4 regions of the Bacillus cereus group sp. BfR-BA-01383 genome follow, and region 3 is predicted to be linked to each of the others. Evidence: riboswitches for the same ligand, from Rfam matches in the RefSeq annotation. Region 3 holds a riboswitch; each other region holds the start of a gene.

Region 1 (6,347 bases), on a different contig from region 3:
GCTTTTTTATTTTTAACATTAAGCTTCTTATTAGATGGGCCAATCTATTTTGGAACAATTATTTTATCCTTTACAACAGGTTGGATTATTCAAGCATTTATTCAAGTTGGTACGCAGATTTTAAATAGAAAAAAACCTATTAAGCAAGCCGCTTAATAGGTTTTTTCATTTTATTAGAAAAGATACTACTTAGCATCTCCTTCAATTCGATAGTTTGCTTTCAAACAATCTATTTCTTCATACGATTGCAATGTATGTAGAATGTACTCGTAATCTGCAAGAGAAGCACGATGCGTTACAATTACAATTTCTGCTTTCCCTTTCTCTTCAAGTGGCATTTGAATAATCTTTTCAAAGCTAACACCGCGCTCAGAGAACAATGCTGTAATTTTTGCAAATACACCAATCTCATCTTTCACATGCAGTCTTAAAAACTTTTTCACAACAATTTCATCTGGCTCTTTTAATACTTTTTTATACTGAGGAGACACCGCACTGTTTCCGTTTACGCCTAACCTAATATTTTGCATTACAGCAACTAGGTCAGAAACAACAGCTGTCGCTGTCGGTAAGCTTCCTGCTCCCGGTCCATAAAACATCGTTTCTCCTACTGCTTCACCATACACATAGACAGCATTATATTCATTTTGCACTGCTGCAAGAGGGTGTGTATTTGGAAGTAAAGTTGGCTCAACTGTAACCTCTAATTTCTCGCCATCTCGCTTTGCAAGACCAATTAATTTAATTGTATAGCCTAAGCTCTTACTATATTCAATATCTTCTGCTGTAATAGAAGTAATCCCTTTTACTTTCACATCTCCAAGCTCTACATTTGTAGAAAAACCAAGAGTAGCCAAAATCGTCATTTTCCTTGCTGCATCTAAACCTTCTACGTCTGATGTTGGATCTGCTTCTGCAAATCCAAGCTGCTGAGCTTCTTTTAACACGTCGTTATACGCTCTCCCTTCGTCTGACATTTTCGTCAAAATAAAGTTTGTCGTTCCATTTACAATTCCCATTACCTTCGTAATAAGATCTGAAGAAAGTCCTTCTACGATGCTTCTTAAAATTGGAATCCCTCCAGCTACACTAGCTTCGTAAAATAAATCAGCATTGTTATCTTTTGCTACCGCTAAGAGTTCCGCTCCGTGTAACGCCATTAAATCTTTATTTGCAGTCACAACGTGCTTCCCGCCTTTTAAAGCTTGTAAAATATATGCTTTTGCATCATCAATACCACCCATAACTTCGATGACAACATCAATATTAGGATTATCTAAAATTTCATTCACATTTTGTGTTAATAGAGTAGAAGGCACTTCGACCTCCCTCTCTTTCTCAATGTTTTGCACTAACACTTTCGTTACCTTTACTGGGCATCCAACTTGGTGTATAAGTCGTTCTTGATGATCTGTAATAATACGAACTACACCACTCCCCACTGTCCCAAGACCTAATAACCCCACTTGAATTTCTTTCATAATACTGTCCACCCCTCAAAAATTGTGTTTAGATGAAATTATATGAGTAAAAAATCAGAAAAACAATGTATTTCGAACATTCGGGAAAATAAAGGGTAATCTTTACAAAGAAAACGTTGCCACGTGTTACACAATCATTATTTACAATACATAAGGGGTTTCTTGATACACGTAATAATTCAACCAATTAGAGAATAGTAAATTCCCATGACTCCTCCACCTAACAAGCGGCTTCTCATTTGGATTATTATGTTTAAAGTAATTTTTAGGCACATCAATATTTAACCCTTTTTGGCGGTCCCGTTCATATTCTTGCTTTAACGTATCACAACTATATTCACTATGTCCGAGTGCGAAAACTTGCCTTCCTTCTTGCCCGATAACAAGATGAACACCCGCTTCTTCAGAATTAGCTAATAACGTTAATTCTTTCACTTTTTCAATATCGCTCTCTCGCACTTCTGTATGACGAGAATGCGGAGCAAAAAATAACTCATCAAACCCTTGTAATAGTTTCACATGTTGCTCGCGAACCTCATGTTCAAATACACCGAACATTTTTTCCGCAAGAGGATACTTCGGCACACCATAGTGATAATACAAACCTGCTTGTGCCCCCCAGCAAATATGAAGCGTAGATGTTACATTTGTTTTTGAATACTCCATAATACGTCCAAGCTCTTCCCAATAATCTACTTCTTCGAAAGAAAGAGTTTCAACTGGTGCTCCTGTAATAATGAGTCCATCAAATTTTTCATTCTCAATATCACGGAATGTTTTATAGAAGCTCGTTAAATGGTCCTGCGCTACATTGCGGGACAGATGCGATTCCATATGAAGTAAATGAACATCTAATTGCAACGGTGTATTTCCAATTAAACGAAGTAATTGCGCCTCTGTTTCTTGCTTTGTAGGCATTAAATTTAATATAGCAATTTTCAAAGCACGAATATCTTGTGTTGCTGCTCGCTCCTTCGTCATTACAAAAATATTTTCCTTCTGTAATACTTTGCGAGCTGGTAAATCTTTATCAATTATGATCGGCATGTTGTTTGCCTCCGACTAGCGCAGCTTCTAAATCTGCAATAATATCAGAAACATCTTCTATACCAACCGATAAACGGATTAAATCAGATGTAACACCAGCTAAACGCTGATCTTCTGCGCTTAATTGTCTGTGCGTCGTACTAGCAGGGTGTATAACACAAGTTCTCGCATCAGCTACATGCGTTACGAGCGTCGCTAGTTTCACATTTGCAATAAATTCTTTTGCTGCTTCTAATCCGCCCTTAATACCAAATGTTAAAACGCCACTAGCACCTTTCTTCAAATACTTTTGTGCTAACGAGTAATTTTCATTACTATCTAATCCCGGATAATTCACCCATTCAATACGATCATGATTAGCAAGCCACTTAGCAACTGCGAGAGCATTTTCGCTATGACGCTCCATTCGTAAATGCAGTGTTTCTAAACCAATGTTGCTAATATAGGCATTGAATGGGCTCATACAGTTTCCGTAGTCTCTTAATAATTGAACGCGCGCTTTCACAATATAAGCTGCCGCTCCAAAATTTTGAACATAGCTCACACCATGATAACTCGGATCAGGTTCGACAAGCTCAGGGTATTTTCCATTTGTCCAATCGAAATTCCCTCCGTCTATTACAATGCCGCCTAGAGAACTTGCATGACCATCAATATATTTCGTTGTGGAATGGACAATGATATTTGCCCCATGTTCAAATGCCTGGCATAAATAAGGCGTCGCTAATGTATTATCAACGATAAAAGGTACTTCTAATTCTTTTGCTGCAGCTGAAAGTTCTTTGAAATTCAAAACGTTCATTGCCGGATTTCCTAACGATTCTGCATAAACGAGTTTCGTCTTATCGTTAGCAAGTACCGCAATTTCATCTGCCGTTAAATTAGGATTAAAGAACGTAACATCAATACCAAGCTTACGTAAGCTTACTCCAAATAAATTAAACGTTCCCCCGTAAACAGTTGAAGAACAAAGAAGATGATCTCCACTACTACAAATATTTAAAACTGCGAGCATAATAGCTGCTTGCCCTGAAGCCGTTGCAACAGCTCCTACACCGCCTTCTAAATCTGATAACTTTTGTTCAAATGCAGCTAGTGTGGGATTCCCAATACGTGTATAAATATAGCCCTCTGCCTCTAAGTTAAATAATGCTGCTAAATCATCCGACGTATCGTATTTATACGTTGTACTTTGATAAAGCGGTAGAACGCGTGGCTCACCATTCTTTGGCGTATAGCCACCTTGCACACAAATTGTTCCCTTTCCCCATGATTCTCCCATCTCTCATTCTCCTTTCTTTTTATGCAAAATAAAAAACTGCTCCTTTCCTAAATAAGAAAGAAGCAGTTTGAAAACACGCTCTAAAATCTCTTTCTTATCTCTCAGGGCTATTACCTGCAGGATTTGGCACAATTCCGTTATTCGGCTGTTGCCAAGGTTTCATCGGGCCTGTCCCTCCACCTTTTCTTGATAAGACTATGCAATTACCGTTGATTTTATAGCAATAATTTCCTAATGTCAAACGGTTTTTCTGAATGTTCTAAAATAAATGTCAACAGTTTCATATAAAGCAACAAAAGAAGTATATTCCATATTTATTCAAAAAAGACCTTTAAAAAATTCCAATCAATATATAGAATTAAATAAGTGGTTTAACTTATAGGACCCAAGCTCTAATGAAATCCCAATATATATGTTGAATAAGCCAACCTCTCACAAAGATACTATATATATTCCATTCATTTCACACTAGCATATATAATCCTTTCTCTATTACAACTTACATAACGGAGGTATAACATGACAAATACAAAGGACATGCACTATATACTCGCTCTATATGGCATTCTTTTAGGCTCTATAGTAGGGGCTACGGTTTGGTTATTTTTAGTTACGCTAAATATCGGAATCCACTTTATTTGGGGATATTTACCTAACGTTTTCTCTTCTCCCCCTTATTACACTCTTTGTGTAACAATCATCGGCGGTATCCTCGTTGGTTTAACACAAAAATACTTCGGTACATATCCACGTCTTATGCCAGAAGTAATGGGTGAATATAAAAAAACAGGCAGAATTGAATACCGTTTTGTACATAAAGCTACTTTAACTGCGCTTATTGTTTTAATATTTGGAGCTAGTCTAGGCCCAGAGGCCGCACTTGTTGGAATTATCGGCGGACTTTGTACATGGGTAGGAGATCGCTTTAACTTCGCTTTAAAGGGAATGAACGAACTAACAGAAGTTGGAATTGGTGCTACTTTAAGCGTCATTTTTAACGCTCCATTATTCGGTTATTTAGCTCCGAATGAAAATGAGGGTGAACAAATTAATGGGTTTTCTAAAAGAAAAAAAGCAGTTGTATATTTAACTACTACTTTTGCTGGTTTTTCCGTTTATTTATTGCTTAGTAAACTCGATAATCGTGGATCCTTTATTGTTGATTTTGGGGAAGGATCCCTTTCAATCAATGAATGGATCGCCTTTCTCCCTCTTACTTGCATCGGTGCTCTCGTTGGTTTCTTGTATTTCAAAGTAGAATTTACATTAGAGAAAATCATCCATCCTTTCCGCGAATACAAACTAACACTTGGAATTATAGGTGGTATTTTATTAGGAATTGCGGGGACTTTTCTCCCATACACATTATTTTCTGGGGAACATCAATTAAAAGATTTAGTCGTTGAATGGAGCCATTTATCTTTTTGGGTATTACTTCTTTCAGGAGTCTTAAAATTATGTATTACTGCCGTTTGTTTAAATACAGGTTGGCGCGGCGGACATATTTTCCCAATTATATTTTCTGGGTCAAGTATCGGATTCGCGATGGCTTCCATTCTTCCTATAGATCCAATAGCATCTGTGGCCATCGTAACGACAGCAATCTCAAGCTATGCATTAAGAAAACCGATAGCTATAACATTATTATTACTTATGTTTTTCCCGCTTAATTTACTATTGCCGATGCTCGGAGCAGCAGCTATCGGTAATGCATTTCCGCTTCCTAAACATAACGAAACTACAAATTAATAAAAAAACAGCATTAACATAAACGTTAATGCTGTTTTTTTTGAGTGACGATTATAATTTTAATTAAAATTTGCTTGCTACTTTAGCAGCTTCTTCAAGACCTGCTGCAATAATTTCTTCTGCTTTGTCTGGGAATTGGTTATGACCTTCAATAACGATTGTTTCCATGTTTGTTGCACCGAAGAAGCCCATCATACTTGCTACATATTTAACAGCCATTTCAACTTCTGCGGCTGGACCTTCAGAATATACGCCACCGCGTGCATTTAATAATGCAATTTTCTTATCTCCGATTAGACCAACTGGACCTTCTGGCGTATATTTAAACGTTTTACCAGCACGGTTTAAATAATCAATATACGTGTGTAGTACTGCTGGAATCGTTAAGTTCCATAATGGGAAACCAAAAACAACTTTATCAGCTTCTAGGAATTGATTTAAATACTTATCAGCAACTGCTACTGCTTTTGCTTCTTCTTCTGTTAAATCAAATCCTTTACCTGCCTTGAATGTACCGTTAATCATGTCTACGCCTACGTATGGTAATTCTTCTTTATATAAATCAAGTTCTACTACTGTATCATTTGGATGTGCTTCTTTGTAATTTGCTAAAAATGCCTCGTATAATTTCACACTTACTGCTTGTTCCGCTGGGCGGTTGTTCGCTTTTACGAATAAAACTGTTGCCATTATTTCTTCCTCCTACTACTCTCTCTTACATTGTTATATATTACTTACAAAAAAGGATTACTCCCTTGTAATTGTTGTTGCTTACAAATACATTTTAT
Region 2 (6,347 bases), on a different contig from region 3:
CTCTTTCACAATATGCGTTGTATCAAACAGTTCATTTGCATCAATTCCAGCAAGCGGATTCCCTGTAATATTACGTGTAATATCACCACACGCCCCTGCTGAAGATAATCCAACCCTCGCTAATCTTTTAAAAATATCTGGAATTTGCCCAATTTCTAACCAATGAAACTGAATCGCCTGCCTTGTCGTAATATCGATTACATCACGTCCATAGTCCTCAGCGATAGAAGCAAGAACTTCTGCCTGTGCATTTGTAATAATCCCAGAAGGAATATTAACACGCATCATAAAATATCCAGCTTCTTTCGGACGTTGTAAATACAATCCCGCCCACTTAAAGGAATCCCACTCCTCTTTCGGAATAGATTCAAATCCATTCTCCGCATAGTAAGGAATATCATTAAAAATTTCTAATCCATCTTTTTGTAATTTATTTTTCTCAGTCTGATTTAATTTTTCATTGTTAGCCCATACTTTTTCATAACTCATTTTTAAATCCCCCTATATAAAACTACGCTCTTGTAGGTACTTCACGATTTGTTCTGCACATTCTTCAATAGAATACTTGTGCGTTTCTACAATTAATTCTGCTTGTTTCGGCTCTTCATACGGTGAATCAACACCAGTAAATTCTTTAATATCACCTTGCCTTGCTTTTTTGTATAGCCCTTTTGGATCACGTTTTTCACACTCTTCAATTGGACATTTCACAAACACTTCTATAAATTCATCTGCAGCTAATAGATCTCTAACTTGTTTTCGATCTACTCGAAATGGCGAAATGAACGCCGTAAGGACAACAGTTCCTTGATCTACAAATAGCTTCGACACTTCGCCAATACGCCTTATATTTTCCATGCGATCACTTTCTGAAAAACCTAAGTCTTTATTTAAACCGTGGCGAATGTTATCCCCATCTAATACATAGTTTCCGATATTCTTTTCAAATAGTTTCCGAGCGACCACATTCGCTACGGTAGATTTACCTGAAGCCGATAAACCAGTAAACCAAACTACAAAACTATGATGCCCATTCTTCACTCTTCTCTCATCTTTTGAAATAGAAGCTGTATGCCAAGTAATATTCGTATCCATCTCATTCTCTCCCTATTCTGTTACTACTTCTTTTATTAACCCTTTAATTAACACATCTACTACTTCTTTACGACTAAATGTACTTGGCGGAATCTCACCATTTCTTAACATCTCTCTTACTTTCGTACCCGATAAAATGACATGATCCTCTTTTCCGTGCGGACATGTTTTCGTTGAAGCCATAGCTTCACATTTCGTGCAGTAAAAACTATGTTCAAAGAATAGCGGTGTAATCCCTAACTCTTCTACTGTAAAATTCGTAAAGATGTCTTGTGCTTCATACGTTCCGTAATAGTCTCCTACCCCAGCATGATCACGTCCTACAATAAAATGTGTACAACCGAAATTTTTTCTTACTAGCGCATGAAATATCGCTTCACGTGGCCCGGCATAGCGCATTGCTGCGGGAAATACCCCTAAAAAAACGCGATTTGCCGGATAATAATTTTGCAGTAATACTTCATAACTTTCCATCCTTACATCAGCTGGAATATCATCTGATTTCGTTTCGCCAACGAGCGGATTTAAAAAGAGACCATCTACAATTTCAAGAGCCGACTTTTGAATGTATTCATGAGCTCGATGCACTGGGTTTCTTGTTTGGAATCCCACTACTGTTTTCCAGCCACGTTTTTTAAATTCTTCCCTCGTTTCAATTGGATCTAAGTGATAAGACGGAAATTGATTATTTTCAAGGCGCTTTATAAGAGTAATAGCCCCTCCAACGTAAACGTTCGGTCGCTCATATAATTTTTTCACTCCTGGATGAGCCTCATCCGTCGTTTTGTATACGAGTAACGCTTCTTTTTCTTTATCCGGTACAAAAATATCTTCGATTTGAATGACACCATATATATTTCCATCGTTAACAAGCTTTACTTCCTCTCCAACTTCCAGCCTCTCTGCTACATCTTCTGTTATCGGCAATGTAATTGGTATACTCCATATGCTCCCATTTGCTAAACGAAGGGTTTCTACGACCGAATCATAATCATTCTTTCCTAAAAACCCTGTAAGTGGGCTATATCCACCTGTCGCTAACAGCTCTAAATCACTTAACGCAATTTTGTCTAATTTAATTTCTTTTTCAATTTGTGATACGTCGTATGTCTCATCTATACGGTTTACTAATTCGTTTCTTGTACTCATTTTCTATATCCTCTCTTAGCTTTATTTTTCAATTTATCTTATTGATAATGAAGACCACATTCTGTTTTCACTTTGCCAGCCCATCTACCATCTCTTGAATCGCCACCATCTACAGGTAACGTACACTTCTCACACCCAATACTTGGATACCCAACATCATGCAGTGGATTATATGGCAAACTGTGTTTGTATACATATCGCCAAACTTCTTTCCAAGTCCAATGAATGAGCGGACAAATTTTAATAGATTGAAAACGATGATCTTGATTTATAAAGTTTGTATGTTTGCGAGTTTCTGATTGTTCCCTTCTTAATCCTGATATCCAAGCTTTTTCATGTGCTAGTGATTTTTCTAACGGTAAAATTTTTCTAATCTTACAGCAAAGGTTCGGATTACTTTCCCACAATTTTTCTCCATGAAGCTTCGCCTGTTCTTCAAGTGTAATTTCTGGCTGTTTTTCTATAATATTTAATGAAGGAAATCGTTCCTTCACCTTTTGAATTAATTCATACGTTTCTTGAAAATGAACATTTGTATCCAAAAATACAACTTTAGCAGATGGATTTACTTGGTTTATAAGATGTAGTAACACCATACCCTCCACTCCAAAGCTACATGCGTATACGATTTCACCTTTATATTCTTTATAAGCCCAACTTAATACTGATAACGCGCCTTTCGTTTCATCTTCTTCTGAAAATGAAACGCTATTTTCTTCCCACGTTTCATACGTCAACATGTTTTTTCCCCCTGTAAAAGCAAAAAGACGGTTTTAATCTAATAAAATAGATTAAAACCGCCTCTAGTTTTTCTAGTCAGCGCTTTTTACTTTAAACGTACTTTTTCACTTTTCTCTAATTGAATTACTTTTCCATCTTGCACAACAATTGTAATTGAACCATATTTCATATCAGCAAGCATCGCTTGAATCTTCTCAGACACTTCATCAAAATGCTCCCGTACGCTCACGCGAACAGCCCCCCTTTTATTCATAAAAAAAATCTTTCCCATTTCGAAAAGACTGTTCGGTAATATATTTTACCTTATCTTTCAAAATGGATTCCATTTTGCTGGATTTAGCACCTTGCTTTCTATAAGCAGGTTGCCGAGCTTCGTCGGGCCAGTTCCCTCCGCTTCTCTTGATAAGCTTTGTATTTGTATTTTATCACAATTCAGATTTTTTTCAATCCTAGTTTTCCGATATATTTAATTATTTTTCTTTTTTAAAAGGAGTTGCCTTTACTAGACAACTCCTTCTTTCTCATTCACACCAGCTCTTTAATACGTATGCGATCGTTCCCGATAATATTTTCATATGTTTCACGCTCTACAACAATTTGTGATGTCCCACCTTTTGCAAAGACGACAGCTGGTCTCCGAATACGATTATAATTATTCGCCATTGAATACCCATATGCCCCCGTGCAAGAAATTGCTAGTAAATCAGAAGAAGCGACTTTCGGTAGATGAATATCCCAAATCAGCATATCTCCACTCTCACAGCATTTCCCAGCAACCGAAACGAGTTCCTCATTCGCATCATTCCCTCGATTCGCTAACATTGCTTCATAACGAGCGTTATATAAGGCAGGTCTTAAATTATCCGTCATTCCACCATCTACTGAAACATATTTTCTTATGCCAGGAATATCTTTCACCGCTCCGACTGTATAAAGTGTCGTTCCAGCATCACCTACAATACTACGTCCTGGTTCAACCCATATTTCTGGCAATGGATAGTTACATACTGTAAATTGTTCTCTCACTGCACTTGTTACAGCTCGCACATATGTCTCAAGTGTTAATGGCGTATCCGAATCTGTGTAGCGTATTCCGAATCCTCCGCCCACATTCAACACTTTTACTACATAATTTGTTTGCTCTCTCACTTCTTCTAAAAATTGGCGAAGAACTTCAATTGCTCGAACAAATCCAGCCGTTTCAAATATTTGTGATCCGATGTGCGAGTGAATTCCTAGCACATTATAATTTGATTTTTGCAAAGCAAGCTCAATTGCTTGCATCGCTTGACCATTTGAAACACCAAATCCAAATTTCGAATCCTCTTGACCTGTTGTTATATATTCGTGTGTATGTGCCTCTACTCCTGGCGTTACACGGATTAGTATGTTCACAAATTTTCCATGTTGCACTGCTAAGTCATGCAAAATTTCTAATTCTAAGAAATTATCTACTACAAAACAACCAATATTCGCCTGAAGAGCCATAATCATTTCTTCTTCTGTTTTATTATTTCCGTGAAAATGAATGCGCGATGCCGGAAATCCTGCTTGAAGCGCAGTATATAATTCTCCTCCAGAAACAACATCTAAAGACATATTTTCTTCACGAGCTACTCGGCACATCTCCATGCACAAGAACGCCTTGCTAGCATATGCTACTTGATAAGAGAAACCACTTTCTTTAAAAGCACGATGAAACGCACGACATTTCCTACGAATAGACTCTTCATCGTACACATAAAGTGGTGTTCCGTATTGTTTTGCTAGCTGCGTCGTATCGCACCCTCCAATTTCTAAGTGTCCTTGCCCATTGATTCGGCTTGTGCCGTGTAAATACATTTGAATTCCTCCCTTATTTCCTCTAAAACTCATAACCCCAATCTTCTATTCATTGCAGCACGCTTTTAGATAGACAAAAAACGCGCGGAACAATGTTCACACGCGTTTCTTATTAGGAAAAATATATATTGAAAAAATAAACGAGTTGTTATCTTCTCAAAATAAGAAACCGCATCAACATCTCCAAATAGCTCTCCATAAAATAAATCTTATGACAGTACTACATTTATTCAATGTAGTCCCAATATATGAATAAGGTGGTCATTCTTATATTTCGGCAATAGTCCCTTTCAACCTATGATCACAGATTCCACTAAATCTCCCATAGTTTACTCTTTCCTATCGCGGCCTCTACCTTTGAGAGTAGATGAGGTAAGTCTATTTAATTTTCAAACATCTAATTGTTGCTATTAACAATACCAAAGGACCATTTTATTTGTCAAACAATTTTTTATATTGGTTTTTTACAGTTTAGTTTCGTATCATTTGGTAAGCGCTTTACAGATATTTTTGTAATAGTCCATTCTCCTTCTTCATTGTTAAATGTCATACTTATCTTCTCAAACGGAGGAAGTACTTTACCACCTATTCCTGATTCATATTTCGTTATTTCAATTACTGCTTGAAATAAATATGTACCGCTATAAAGTTTTTTTAAACTAATAATTTTAGAACAATCAAACGGTTTTAATTTTCCATATTGTTTCTCAATCGCTTCATTTATTTTTGGAAATAACACAGAATAAAGAGCATCTTCCATGAGCGGTGCATCATATTGTGCTACTGATACACTCGGTGAAACAAAAAGCACAAAACTAATGCATACTATAAGATATAATAATTTTCGCATCATAACCTCCGTACCATTACGCGATACTTTCTATGTTTAACGAATGATAATAATCGCACATAGAAATTCCATTTTATTGTCTCCCACTTCGCTTTTTCTACTCAATTGTTGCAAAAAAAGCCCACAACCCGCTTTTATTTTCGTATAATGATACTCATAGTATAATAATCATAATAATAAAGGACTGTTCGTATATATAAAGTGAGGACCTATTCAAAGGGGTTCACAAGAACTGTCATGCTTTTAGGAGAGGAGTATATTATGCTACAACATCTGTTTCCAAAATTACGATTTGCACTCGTTGCAGTCGTTTTATTATGGATTAAAACATATATTGTGTACAAGCTAGCATTCGATATTAGAATTGATAACTTCTTTGAAGAATTTATGCTTTTTATTAATCCACTAGCTTCGTTACTTTTATTTTTCGGTTTAGCCTTACTTGCATCTAAGCACCGAAACCGGATTATTATTGGAATTAGTTTTGTTCTGTCATTTATTTTATTTGGAAATGCAATGTTTTACGGGTTTTATGATGATTTCGTTACGTTCCCCGTTTTATTCCAAACAAATAATATGGCTGATTTAGGAACGAGTATTAAAGAACTCTTTACGTATAAAACATTACTTTTATTTGCGGATGCAATTATTTTAATATTTATATCACGTA
Region 3 (6,347 bases):
TAGAACTCAGGTTGCTTAGCTGCGCTTTTTAAATCCTGTCTACTTGACAGGGGTCACTGCACTGGTGAGATGCCTTCTTTTTAATCTTTCTTCAATCTTCGTGCAACACCATTCCCTAAAGACTGCAACCCTTGAACGAGAACAATTAAAATAAAGACGGTTGCATACATTACTTCCGGTTCGTAGCGTAAATGTCCGAAGCGATATGCTAAGTCTCCTAGCCCGCCAGCACCTACAAGACCAGCCATTGCTGTTGCACCGATTAGGCCAATGGTTGCGATTGTTAATCCAAGTACAAGAGATGGACGGGCTTCTTTAACCATGACGTGCCAAATGATTTTAATAGTAGAAACGCCCATTGCTTGATAGGCTTCAATGACGCCGCGATCCACTTCTAATAAAGCCGTTTCCATTAAACGTGCAATGTAAGGGGCTGTGAATACGACAAGTGGTACGATAACACCTTGCACACCAATGGATGTTCCCATTAGAAATTTTGTAAAAGGCAAGATGAAAAATAATAGAATGATAAATGGAAGAGAGCGAATGACATTGATAACTGTATTAAGAATAGGATAGACAATTTTATTTTCGTGCTGTCCACCAGGTCTCGTTAAAACAAGTGTGACACCAAGAGGTAATGCGATAAGGATAGAGATAATTAGTGAAATAGATGTCATTTGAAATGTTTGAATTGTTGCTTCCCATATGACGTTACCCCATTCATCCAAAAAGGACTTGTTTCCCATAATCCGTTCTACCTCCTTCTATGATGATACCTTGCTCTTGTAAAAATGATAAAGCACGGTGTACTTCGTTTTCTTCCCCTTGCATATGAACGACAAGTTTCCCATATGCCTCATGTTTTAACTGTGTAATATTACCAGATAAAATATTCGGATATACTTGGAAACGTTTTGTAGCGACAGCTAATGCTGGTTCTCCTGAAGAATTTCCTATAAAAGAAAGTGTTACAATTTCACCAGTAGTTTGCAGTTCTTTTTGTACTTCTTCTGGGATTTTCGCTGCAAATGCGCTATTTACAAATTTCTTCGTCGTTACATGTTGCGGGTTTGTGAAAATATCTTTCACAGTCCCGCTTTCGACTATAGCCCCTTGTTCCATAACGGCAACGCGGTCACATATACGCTGGATGACATTCATTTCATGTGTAATGAGTAAAATCGTAATTCCAATTTCTTCGTTGATCTTTAATAGTAAGTCAAGAATAGAATCGGTTGTTTCTGGGTCTAAAGCGCTTGTTGCTTCATCGCTTAATAAAACTTCAGGTTCATGTGATAGTGCACGTGCAATGGCAACACGCTGTTTTTGACCGCCAGAAAGTTCACTTGGATATGCATCTTTACGGTTAAAAAGATCGACAATGCGTAAATACTTTTCTACCCTTTTTTCAATTTCTGCTTTTGGAATGCCAGCAAGGCGTAAAGGTAATGCAATATTTTCATAGACGGTAACAGTTTTAAGTAAATTGAACCCTTGAAAAATCATTCCGATTTTTTGTCGCGCTTTTGCTAGTTCTTTTGTCGATAGTGTTGTTAAGTCTTGATTGTTTACAATGATAGTTCCTGTCGTTGGTTTTTCTAATAAATTTACACAGCGAATTAATGTACTTTTACCAGCGCCGCTATATCCGATGATTCCAAATACTTCGCCCTTTGCCACTTTAAGAGAAGTTGATTTAAGAGCTTCGACATACCCTTTTTTTGTTGAAAATACTTTGGAAATATTTTTTAATTCAATCATTATCGTCAGCTCCTACCAAGACGGTAAAACAGAACCATCAAATTTTTTCTCAATAAATTCTTTTACTTCTTTAGATTGATAAGCTTTCTTTAATTTGTTTACGACAGCATCATCTTTATTTTCTGTACGAACAACAACCCAGTTCACATATGGTGAATCTTTTCCTTCTCGGAAAATAGAGTCTTTCGCTGGACTTAATTTTGCACCTAATGCGAAGTTCGTGTTAATTGCAGCTGCTTTTACTTCACTTAGCTGTGTTGGTAATTGAGCGGCCTCTAATTCAACAATCTTTAAGTTTTTTGGATTTTCAATTACATCTTTTGCAGTCGCTTTTTCTGTAGCCTTTGGATCAACCTTTAAAACTCCTGCTTTTTCAAATAGCTTTAAAGCTCGAAGTTCATTTGTTGGGTCATTTGGGACAGCAATTGCATCACCCTCTTTTAAGTCTTTTACATCTTTTATGTCTTTAGAATATACGCCCATAGGGAATGTTACTGTTGAAAATACTTCAGTTAATTTCATGTTTCGTTCGGCTTTAAATACGTCTAAATAAGATTTAGTTTGATAGCTATTTACATCAAGGCTTTTTTCATCTAAAGATACGTTCGGTGCTACATAATCATTAAATACTTTTACATCAATTTCGAGCCCATCTTTTGCTGCAACTTCTTTCACCTTTTCAAAAATTTGTTCATGCGGCCCACCTGTTACACCAACGGTAATCTTTTTCTCATCTAATGCTTTTACCTCTTTATCAGAATTAGCACCACATGCACCTAACAATAATACAGCTCCACTTACAATACTTAATAATACCTTTTTCATCTATAATTCCCCCTTAATATACGTTCCAAAATAAAAAGCACCTCTCCAAAATAAGAGAGGTGCCGAATAGACGAAATAGGTTCCTCTCTTATCTTCCAAAACGAAAATCGTTCTGCAGGAATTAGCACCTTAGCTTATACGTTATAAGCTCGGTTGCCGGGCATCATAGGGCCAGTCCCTCCGCCACTCTTGATAAGAGTATGTGTATGTAGTTTTTAAATATGGTACTAATAGTAAATCTTACAAAAAGAATTGTCAATGATATTTTCTGAAAATATTTTATTTTAAGGTAATAGAAACGTTCCCTTTTTTATGCCCTTTTTCTATATATATATGGGCTTCGGGAATTTCTTCTAAACGGTAAGTTCTATCAATAACCGGCTTTAGATCTTCTGTTTCAGTTAATTTTTTTAGTAGAATCATATCCTCTTTACTTACTTTTGCCATCATTCCATTAACAGATACATATTTGCTAGTAGGCGTTAATACTTTTTGGCAAAGGGATTTTTTAATTTTTCCAACTGCATCAAATATAATATCGTAGCGTTCATCTCGCTTTGTAAAATCTTCTTTCGTATAATCAATTACTTTATCAGCCCCTAAAGATTGCACTAGTTCAAAATTTGAATTACTACAAACAGCTGTAACGGTCGCTCCGAAATATTTAGCAAGTTGTACGGCAGCCGTTCCTACTGATCCAGAGGCACCGTATATCAGCACTTGTTGCCCCTTTTTTATAAGGCCCTTTCTCAGGAAGTGCAATGCTGAAGTTCCGCCAAAAGGAATAACTGCAGCTTCTTCATACGTCACATTGGTAGGTTTTAATGCTATTAATCCACTTTCATGCACGCATGTGTATTCGGCATAACCACCAAGGTTTAGTTCTGTTAATGCAAAAATTGGGTCTCCTTTTTTAAATTGAGTTACATCTGTTCCTATTTCTTCGATTTCCCCGGATAATTCTACGCCGAGTATAGGTTTTCTCGGTTTTCTGAAACCTAATATGATCCGCATAGGAACCCAAAATAAGAGGGGGCTATTAAAGCCACGTATTCTACAATCTCCAGTCGTTACACTGGTTGCGTGAATTTTAACTAATACTTCATTCTTTTTAGGTTTAGGCTTTTCTATATTTTGAAGCTGGAGAACATTAGGTGGTCCATACTTTGTGCAAATAATAGCTTTCATAATGACCTCCTGAAATTAGTTGTTTTTCTTTACATCATATTTAAGTGTTTCTTGAAACATGTTGTTATGAGAGGAATAAAGTTTGAGCCCATACAATTGCCAGCAGCAAAGTGATAGTCTTGATGAGGGAGGGACCTGAAATAAGTGAGCTCTCTCTTTTTTGTTAGTACTTTCTTCTTAGGAAAATAGGTACAATATGAAGAGGAAGAACGTTAGAAGAGGAGAGTGTCATTTGAAAAAAAGAAAGATAGTAGTTGTCATTATAGCGTATACGGTGTTGTTAACAGCGTCTATACATACGTATAAAAAACAACTCGATCATCCTATTATGAGTGATGTAGGTAAATTGCTTCCGACAAAAATAAAACGTGTTGAAAGTGCTACGGATGAGCACTCGTTAATAAAATTAGTGCAAGATGCAAAAGTTTCAGGAGAGAAAATTTCCATTGCAGGTATGCAACATAGCCAAGGCGGACAGACGTATTATCCGAACGGTACGATGCTTGATATGAAAGGATATAACGAAATATTAGAGTTTGATCCAGAGAAAAAGAGGATTAGGGTACAAAGCGGTGTTACATGGAATGATATTCAAAAGAAAATAAATCCATATGGCCTTGCGGTTCAGGTAATGCAGTCTCAAAATATTTTTACTGTTGGTGGTTCATTAAGTGTAAATGTACATGGACGTGATATTCGTCATGAAGCATTGATTGACACAGTCGAATCATTTCGACTATTAATGGCAGATGGCAGTGTACGTAATGTAAGTAGAGAAGAGAATGCTGATTTATTTCCCTATGTCATCGGCGGTTATGGGCTATTTGGTGTCATTTTAGATGTGACGCTGAAGTTAACAGATGATGAATTATATGAAATGCATACGAAAATGCTAGATTATAAAGAATATACGACGTATTTCAAAGAGAAGGTAAGAAAAGATGAAAATGTTCGTATGCATTTAGCACGTATTTCGGTCGCTCCAAATTCATTTTTAAGAGAAATGTATGTGACGGATTATACATTAGCGCAAAATCAAAATATAAGGGAAGAGTACAGTGAATTAAAAGAAGAAAATATTATAGCAGCACCGAAATTTTTGCTTGGGTTATCACGTTATAGTGATTGGGGAAAGAATACATTTTGGGATATACAAAGAAGTTATTTTGAACGTACAGACGGACAGTTTGAGACGCGAAATAATGTTATGAGGTCAGATAGTGCCTTTATGGAATATGAAAATCCGAACCTGACAGAAGTGTTACAAGAATACTTTGTGCCCATCGATTCTTTTACGGAATACATAGATGATTTACGTAACGCGTTAAACGAAGAAGAACTGAACTTGCTCAATATTACGATTCGTTACGTGGAAAGGAATGAAAATGCAGTTTTATCCTATGCGAAAGATGATATGTTTGCGTTAGTTCTTTTAATTAATCAAGGGCGCTCTGAAGATGAGATAAAGAAAACAGAAGGTATCACTCGGAAGATGATCGATGTTACTTTAAAATATAACGGTAGTTACTATTTGCCATATTATTCTTATCCAACGAAAGAGCAGTTAAGGAGGGCATATCCTCGTATAGAAGAATTTCTTCAGAAGAAGAAGGAAGTAGATCCAGAAGAGAGATTTGTGAATTTATTTTATAGGGAGTATAAGAAATGACATATAGAAGATTTGTAGCGTCACAAAGTATCATTATGATGGCTGGAAGTATGGTATTTCCTTTTTACATTCTATTGCTCCGGAATGTTGGAAATAGTTTTTCACAGTTTGGTTGGGCATATGGCTTATTTGCTTTAACTTCAGCACTTGTATATCCGCTAGTAGGAAAGATGTCTGATAGAGTAGGAGATAGAACATTATTAATAATATATGCTTGGTCCATGGCGATATTAATGCTGTGTTTTCCGATTGCCACAGAAGTTTGGCATGTATACATTCTTCAAATTGTAATGGGAATTTTAGGCGCTGTGCAGCGTAACACTGAGAAAACGTCTTTAGCACGAAAGGTGATGCAGGAAAAGGCAGGATATGAGATTGGAAAATACCATGTGTGGACATCGATTGGAGGAGCAGTAGCAATTATTGCAACGGGGTATTTAGTAGATTTCTTTACAATTGGTACGATTTTTTATATTGCATCAATCTTATATGTAGTGAGCGGAGTTGTATTAAGTAGTAAAAAAGTGTGATCATTCCCATTTTTACCTGAATACCCTTTATTTGTTATACTGAAAGGGAAAATAAACGAAAAGGGGACATTGCCTTTGATGAAATTTTTAGTTTTAGCTATTCTCACTTTGTTTTTGATTCCATGGACAAGAAGCGGTAGGAAACTTCGAACGGTGGATAAGAAAGGAGATGAGAGAATTGTAAAGGGTAAGAAATCATCTATTTTAGTTATTCCTATTTTATTTTGGATTGGTATTGCAATCTATGAATATCTTTGGCTAATTGATGATCGAGTAGATTCAATTCTTACTCATTATTCTGTTGCAGTAGCAATTTTAATTGGGCTTGTTTTATTTTCACAGGATAAGGTAGGGAAATTAGAAGGTACATT
Region 4 (6,347 bases), on a different contig from region 3:
ACTTTTCGTTCCACTTCATGAAATTCATCATCCGCAGTAAACGAAACATCACTTGGAAAATTTCCTCGCTCTACTTCAAATAGAAACGTATTTAACCCTTGTATACGCTGCTCTATATAATAACCGATTGCATACCCTACAATTCCTCCGATAAGAAGACTAGTACTCATAATAAACAAGCCAATTGGAACAGAAGCAATGGATTCTTTCCATAATAAATCATAAACTTGTTGCTCGCTTTTCCATACATATACAATTATACAAATAAGTGCGATACTCACAGAGGACAACATGGAATAACGAATATACATCCAGGAAATATTCTTTTGTTTTTTCATTATACTTTCCTCACTTCCGTATCGCCTACGACAAGCGAAGAAATAATTTTTATACGGCGAGGAGCTTCTTTATACTGTTCTGTTCTAAACGTAACATTACGGTTAAATCCTGTTTCTTCGTGTCCTGGCAGAAGCACCCGCCCAACAATAACAGAGTGATTTAAAGACAGTTCCAAATCATACGGAACATATAACCGAATATTACCAACAACACCTCGGATAACAATTACGGTTTCTCCTTCTGGAATCATCGCATTCGTTAAATCAATTTCAACATCACAAGTACCATATTGAACATTTATATCCTCAAGTTCATAAATATGATCCATCATCCGGACATTACCTACAAACATATTTTTTAAATATGGTTCTGTACGATATATTTGCTTCTCTTCATCTATATATCCTTTTTCTTTAATTTCAACTTTCATCGTTTTTTGCTGATGCCCTTGCTGAATAAGTTGATAACCAATTAAAGCTAGACAAGCAAATACTACGAGTACAAAGGCTGCTGATGAAAATAAGAAGAATAAAAATACTATACCACCAACAAATAAAAATACATTTCCCCTTACATAACGATTCTTCTTCCGATAATGCCTACCAAACATAATCATAATAAATGCAAAAATTAGACCACCTGGTTCAAAATGTCCAAGTACCATATCAAGAAAAAGACCGAATCCAAATATGATGAGGAGCATCCCCATTAATTGTGTTTTTGAAAATTGCTTCTTCATTTCAGCTCCCCCCTTCTAATTACATATACATAGAAGAAAAGGCATTGCTTTCCAACACCTTTTCTTCTATCACTATATCATACGCCTGTTTTATTATATACTACAATTATTTTGTTAACTCTTTCGTTAACGATACTTCATTTTTCTCTTTCATCTCACGCTCTAGTTTTGCAATTTTCATATCAAATGTATCACGCTCATGCTCTTCATTTATACGAAGCTCTAAATCACGAATATGATCTTCAATTTCTTCGAATCGTAAGAACGGATTATTTTCATCCATTTTATGCATAGCAGTATTCATACGACGGTTTGCATGCGCCATATTTTCACGTGCCATTAATTCCATACGCTTTGCGTTCATTTCTTTTAATTTATTTTTCATTTCTGAAAGACGACGCTCTAACTCATCAATTTGCTCTACAACACCAGCATACATTTCTTCTAAGCGAGTTACTTGCCCTTCATAATACGCTACTTCTTCTAATGCACGTTCATGCAATTGTAGTTCGCCTGCTTCTTGTGCGATGATAGCTTGCTTTGATCTTTTATTAACGAAATAACGTGCTTGCTCAAGCTCACGAGCGAAGTTAGATTTTAATGTTTTATGACGCTGAATTAACTTCTCAATTTTTGTTATTTCACGCTCACTATCGCGTAAATATTGGTTTAACATAGCAATTGGATTTTTTCTTTCTTTCTCATCTAACACATTATGAAAATCAGCTAAAATTGCATCGCGTACACGTCCGAATAAAGATTGTTTCATTATAATCTTCCTCTCTTCTACTTTATAATTTGATTTATTTTATATTAGTTTTTCATTAACTTGTTCCACTCATCTTCAAAGTTGCTATATGGTTTAGAACTTTCTGGAGCAGAATCAACAACTACATTTTTTTCTTTTTTCCACTCACGGTATCCGTAGTATAAAACTACTAGTGCTGCGATACCGATTAATGCTGGGGAATGAGAAAGTGCAATGGACAAACCGATTAAACCAACAATACCCCAAGCTAACTTTCCAAAGAATGATTTAGCTCGCACAAATGATTTATAGCTCCAGTACACAACTCCTGCTCCAATTGCGAATCCTACAATACCAGCAAGACTACCAAGAGCAATTAAAGCCAAAATACCGGCCGCGATAAACGCTAGAAATTGTTTCATCTTGTGCTCGCCTCCCTTCGATTTGATACTCTTATCTTAACTATTTTTTCATTTTTCCATAACGAGCTTAAGAACCGTTTTCGCCTCAGACTTAAGACTGAGTTGAATTCAGCCTTTTGTAAAAACACAGGTGATTTACTCTTTTATCGCACATAAAAAGCCGTACAGAGAATGTTCTCTGTACGGCTTGGCTTCTGTTACTACTAATAAAATTCAATTTAATTATGCTATTTTATGATACTCTTTCTTTTCTCCTACTTTAGAAAACCTCGGGAAACCAATTAATATAGAAATGATTCCACATACTCCAACTAAAATTGGATAAAATGCATATGGCAACAATTCAATCGGAGATAACGCTGCAAATCCTGCCGCAGTTAACATTTGAGCACCATACGGGATTAACCCTTGCACACAACATGAGAAAAGATCTAATACACTCGCTGATTTACGGGGATCAATTTCATATTGATCCGCAATATTTTTCGCAAGTGGACCTGTAAAAATGATCGAAATTGTATTGTTTGCTGTACACATATTCGTCATGCTCACTAATCCGGCAATACCAAACTCCGCTCCCTTTTTCGAACGAATATTACGCGTTAAAAGATTCATTAAATATTGAATACCGCCATTATATTGGATCAATTCAACCATACCACCAATTAAAATAGCAAGTAGCACCAACTCCATCATACCGCCCATTCCAGTCGTTACACTTTTAAAGAAACTCTCTAACGTATAACTTCCATCTATAAGACCGATTACACCAGATAATACAGTTCCACCAGTTAATACAATGAGTACATTCCAACCAAGCAGTGCTGTAATAAGTACTCCTGCATACGGTAAAATCTTTATCCAATCGAATGTATGGGCTTTAATTTCTGTGTCACTTCCTATAGTAAGTATTACTAATAGTACAATTGTAATAATAGCCGCTGGTAATACAATTAAAAAGTTCGTTTTAAATTTATCTTTCATTTCCGTTCCTTGTGAACGAACCGCTGCAATTGTTGTGTCAGAAATAAACGATAGATTATCACCAAACATCGCTCCGCCAACAACCGTCGCCATTGTTAATGCAATTGAGATATCAGTTTGCCCACTAATACCTACAGCAATCGGTGCTAACGCCGCAATTGTTCCCATTGAAGTTCCCATCGCTAATGAAATAAACGCCCCGATAATAAAAATCCCAGCAACGATAAATCCTTGCGGCAAAATAGATAACGCTAAGTTAACAGTTGAATCGACTCCGCCCATCCCTTTTGCTGTTTCAGAGAACGCCCCTGCGAGTACAAAAATCAGAACCATAATCATAATATCAGGGTTTCCTGCCCCTTTAGCAAATCGTTCTACTTTCACATTAAAGCTTTCTTTACGATTCATCGCTAAAGCGATTCCTACAGCAATTGAAATCGCTACAAGTATCGGCAATTTATAGAAATCACCTGTAATAATTCCAGAACCAATAAATAGTGCCAAAAATATTCCAAGCGGTAATAAAGCTAAACCATTTCCTCTCGTTTCTTTCAAAGTACCATCTCTCCCTAGTTTCAACCTTTTTTCTAATGAATAACAAAAGACCTCTTCCAACGAGAAGAGGTCTTATACATCTATAAGAAACACTCTTCTCATCTTTCAAGCACATGCTTGCTGGATTTGGCACAGCACTCTGAAATCGAGTCCGCTGCCGAGGCATCGTAGGGCCAGTCCCTCCGCCTCTCTTTATAAGAAGGTTTCGTATTTATTTTTTAATAATAATTTCTTCCCTAACTTTACTTGCTTACAAAAAAAAAGTCAATTATTTTTTGTATAGATTTTTTTGGTAATTATACAAAAACACGAATACAGCAATCATTTCAACTTTTCAATTTCTTTCTCTAAAATTGAAATCCAATAAAATTCTCTCTTTTTTATTGCCGCTATTATCCATTTTGTTGTATGCCAAGCTAATTCATATTCTTCCTTTGTAACATCACCCATCTTATATGCATCCTCTAACTCATCTTCATCCAATATATATATTTCACCGTTTGGTAACACTACTACATCTAAATATAAATCATCAAAATAAGGTAAACCTCGTTCGTCTATTTCATATTGTTTCGTTACGTCAATATAATATTGCACTAATTTTTTTCTATCATCTAGCATAGCTGTTATCGCAAAGTTCTTCCCCGTTATAAAATATTGCATCCATGTATACCCATCATCTGCAATACAAAGTTCTTTACCATTGTATTCTTTATAACTAGGCTCTCTCACTTTTTTTATATCCAATACCCCTAACATACCTGCTTCAACTTGCTTGACTATATAATTCTTCTCTATTAGTCGCTTCCACGAAGAACCGTCACCATATTTACGTTTCATTACGTCCGCTCCTCTTCTATATATAGAAAAGCCCCCACATATTATGTGAGAGCTTGTTCATATTATAATTAAGCCGCTTGACCCTTTTCAGATATCTCTTTTAAATAAGCTTGTCCTTTTTCAGCGTCATATTGACCTTCCCACTTAGACATAACTACAGCTGCTAAAGAGTTACCTACAACGTTAACCGCTGTACGAGCCATATCTAAAATACGGTCAATACCAGCGATGAATGCTAAACCTTCAGCTGGGATACCTACTGTACCAAGTGTCGCTAATAGTACAACGAATGATACGCCCGGTACACCCGCGATACCTTTTGATGTAACCATTAATACAAGTAATAATGTAATCTGTTCCGTAATGGACAAATCAATACCGTACATTTGCGCTAAGAAAATTGCTGCAATTGCTTGATATAAAGTTGATCCATCTAAGTTAAATGAATAACCTGTCGGAATAACGAAAGATGTAATTGCTTTCGGGCAACCGAATTTTTCCATTTTCTCCATGATTTTCGGTAAAACTGTTTCTGAACTTGCTGTAGAATACGCTAAGATCAGCTCGTCTTTTAAAATCTTAAAGAATTGGAAAATGTTAATTCCAAATATTTTCGCTGTAAGTCCTAACACGACCACAACGAAGAAGATCATTGCTCCGTATACTACAATGAGTAATTTCCCTAATGGAATTAATGAAGAAAGGCCAAATGTAGAAACTGTAACACCAATTAATGCGAATACACCAAATGGTGCAAATTTCATAACTTGGTTCGTAACGTAAAACATGGCGTCTGCTACACCTTGGAAAAATTGCAGAACTGGTTTACCACGCTCACCAATCGCTGCTACACCTAAACCAAATAGTACAGAGAAGAAGATAATAGCAAGCATATCACCTTCAGCTAATGATTTCATAATGTTCGTAGGAACAATATTTACAAATGTATCCGCAAACGAATGACTTTGTACTTGCTCTGTTGTTTCTGCATATTTAGAAATATCCGTTTTTGTTAATTTATCCATATCGACGCCGGTTCCTGGCTGGAAAATATTCGCTACCAATAGACCAACAACAATCGCAATCGTTGTAATAATCTCGAAGTAAAGAATTGTTTTTCCGCCTAATCGACCTAACTTTTTAATATCACCAACACCAGCAACCCCAACAACAATACTTGCTACAACAATCGGTACAACGATCATTTTAATTAATCGGATGAAAATATCACCAATTGGTTGTAAGTACTTCGCAACTGCTGGATTGTCAAAGAAAATCGCACCAACTGCAATACCAAGCACAAGTCCTATTAAAATTTGCCATGCAAGTCCTATTCTTTTCATACTTGTTGTAACCCCCCTCGATGTGTCACTCTATCTATCTCTCATTCTATCTATATCTATAAAACTAAGAAATTAAGAGTATTACATATTATTCGACAATTCACTACATTTTGTCCCTGTTAAAAATCATAAATCAAAAATTAAAATCTGACAACAAAATAACTTTGCCCGAACGCAAATAATTTTCTTGACAAAAACAAACCTCATGTCAGAAAACCTCACATGAGATCGATTCCTCACTAGTGATTTATAGGTTTTTAAAGTGATGTTTCCCCCTCCAAAAACTCCATCATTTTCCATGTTTTTCTAAAAAAACAAATAGAAATCTACACCTTTTTTATACATTCAAGCATTTTAATTTTATGACGAACAATACG

What was found. Region 3 has a riboswitch for S-adenosylmethionine ahead of MR065_RS26085 (MetQ/NlpA family ABC transporter substrate-binding protein). Riboswitches for the same ligand answer to the same signal wherever they lie in the genome.
Region 1: another riboswitch for S-adenosylmethionine. It lies ahead of MR065_RS22000 (bifunctional O-acetylhomoserine aminocarboxypropyltransferase/cysteine synthase); the one in region 3 lies ahead of MR065_RS26085 (MetQ/NlpA family ABC transporter substrate-binding protein).
Region 2: another riboswitch for S-adenosylmethionine. It lies ahead of MR065_RS13520 (YezD family protein); the one in region 3 lies ahead of MR065_RS26085 (MetQ/NlpA family ABC transporter substrate-binding protein).
Region 4: another riboswitch for S-adenosylmethionine. It lies ahead of MR065_RS13590 (Na+/H+ antiporter NhaC family protein); the one in region 3 lies ahead of MR065_RS26085 (MetQ/NlpA family ABC transporter substrate-binding protein).

What each region holds. Positions count from the first base shown of each region.
Region 1 is NZ_JAKUFP010000032.1:41,660-48,006, forward strand. Features, by position in the region: gene MR065_RS21985 (YczE/YyaS/YitT family protein) at 1-156, shown strand, start outside; gene MR065_RS21990 (homoserine dehydrogenase) at 186-1,481, opposite strand; gene metA (homoserine O-acetyltransferase MetA) at 1,623-2,528, opposite strand; gene MR065_RS22000 (bifunctional O-acetylhomoserine aminocarboxypropyltransferase/cysteine synthase) at 2,512-3,810, opposite strand; SAM riboswitch class I at 3,902-4,006, opposite strand; gene MR065_RS22005 (chloride channel protein) at 4,330-5,559, shown strand; gene MR065_RS22010 (FMN-dependent NADH-azoreductase) at 5,623-6,249, opposite strand.
Region 2 is NZ_JAKUFP010000012.1:24,947-31,293, reverse strand. Features, by position in the region: gene MR065_RS13540 (nitrite/sulfite reductase) at 1-489, opposite strand, end outside; gene cysC (adenylyl-sulfate kinase) at 502-1,095, opposite strand; gene sat (sulfate adenylyltransferase) at 1,108-2,244, opposite strand; gene MR065_RS13525 (phosphoadenylyl-sulfate reductase) at 2,283-2,984, opposite strand; gene MR065_RS13520 (YezD family protein) at 3,071-3,214, opposite strand; SAM riboswitch class I at 3,286-3,394, opposite strand; gene lysA (diaminopimelate decarboxylase) at 3,511-4,827, opposite strand; lysine riboswitch at 5,008-5,189, opposite strand; gene MR065_RS13510 (DUF3888 domain-containing protein) at 5,279-5,677, opposite strand; gene MR065_RS13505 (LTA synthase family protein) at 5,939-6,347, shown strand, end outside.
Region 3 is NZ_JAKUFP010000060.1:6,582-12,928, reverse strand. Features, by position in the region: partial or broken gene MR065_RS27855 (IS3 family transposase) at 1-19, shown strand, start outside; gene MR065_RS26095 (methionine ABC transporter permease) at 81-749, opposite strand; gene MR065_RS26090 (methionine ABC transporter ATP-binding protein) at 724-1,764, opposite strand; gene MR065_RS26085 (MetQ/NlpA family ABC transporter substrate-binding protein) at 1,777-2,589, opposite strand; SAM riboswitch class I at 2,675-2,788, opposite strand; gene MR065_RS26080 (NAD(P)-dependent alcohol dehydrogenase) at 2,869-3,777, opposite strand; gene MR065_RS26075 (FAD-binding oxidoreductase) at 4,010-5,446, shown strand; gene MR065_RS26070 (MFS transporter) at 5,443-5,976, shown strand; gene MR065_RS26065 (DUF3981 domain-containing protein) at 6,055-6,347, shown strand, end outside.
Region 4 is NZ_JAKUFP010000012.1:38,304-44,650, reverse strand. Features, by position in the region: gene MR065_RS13610 (sensor histidine kinase) at 1-338, opposite strand, end outside; gene liaF (cell wall-active antibiotics response protein LiaF) at 338-1,078, opposite strand; gene MR065_RS13600 (PspA/IM30 family protein) at 1,185-1,847, opposite strand; gene MR065_RS13595 (lmo0954 family membrane protein) at 1,892-2,248, opposite strand; gene MR065_RS13590 (Na+/H+ antiporter NhaC family protein) at 2,471-3,787, opposite strand; SAM riboswitch class I at 3,883-3,988, opposite strand; gene MR065_RS13585 (ribonuclease FAU-1 family protein) at 4,109-4,627, opposite strand; gene gltP (glutamate/aspartate:proton symporter GltP) at 4,696-5,970, opposite strand.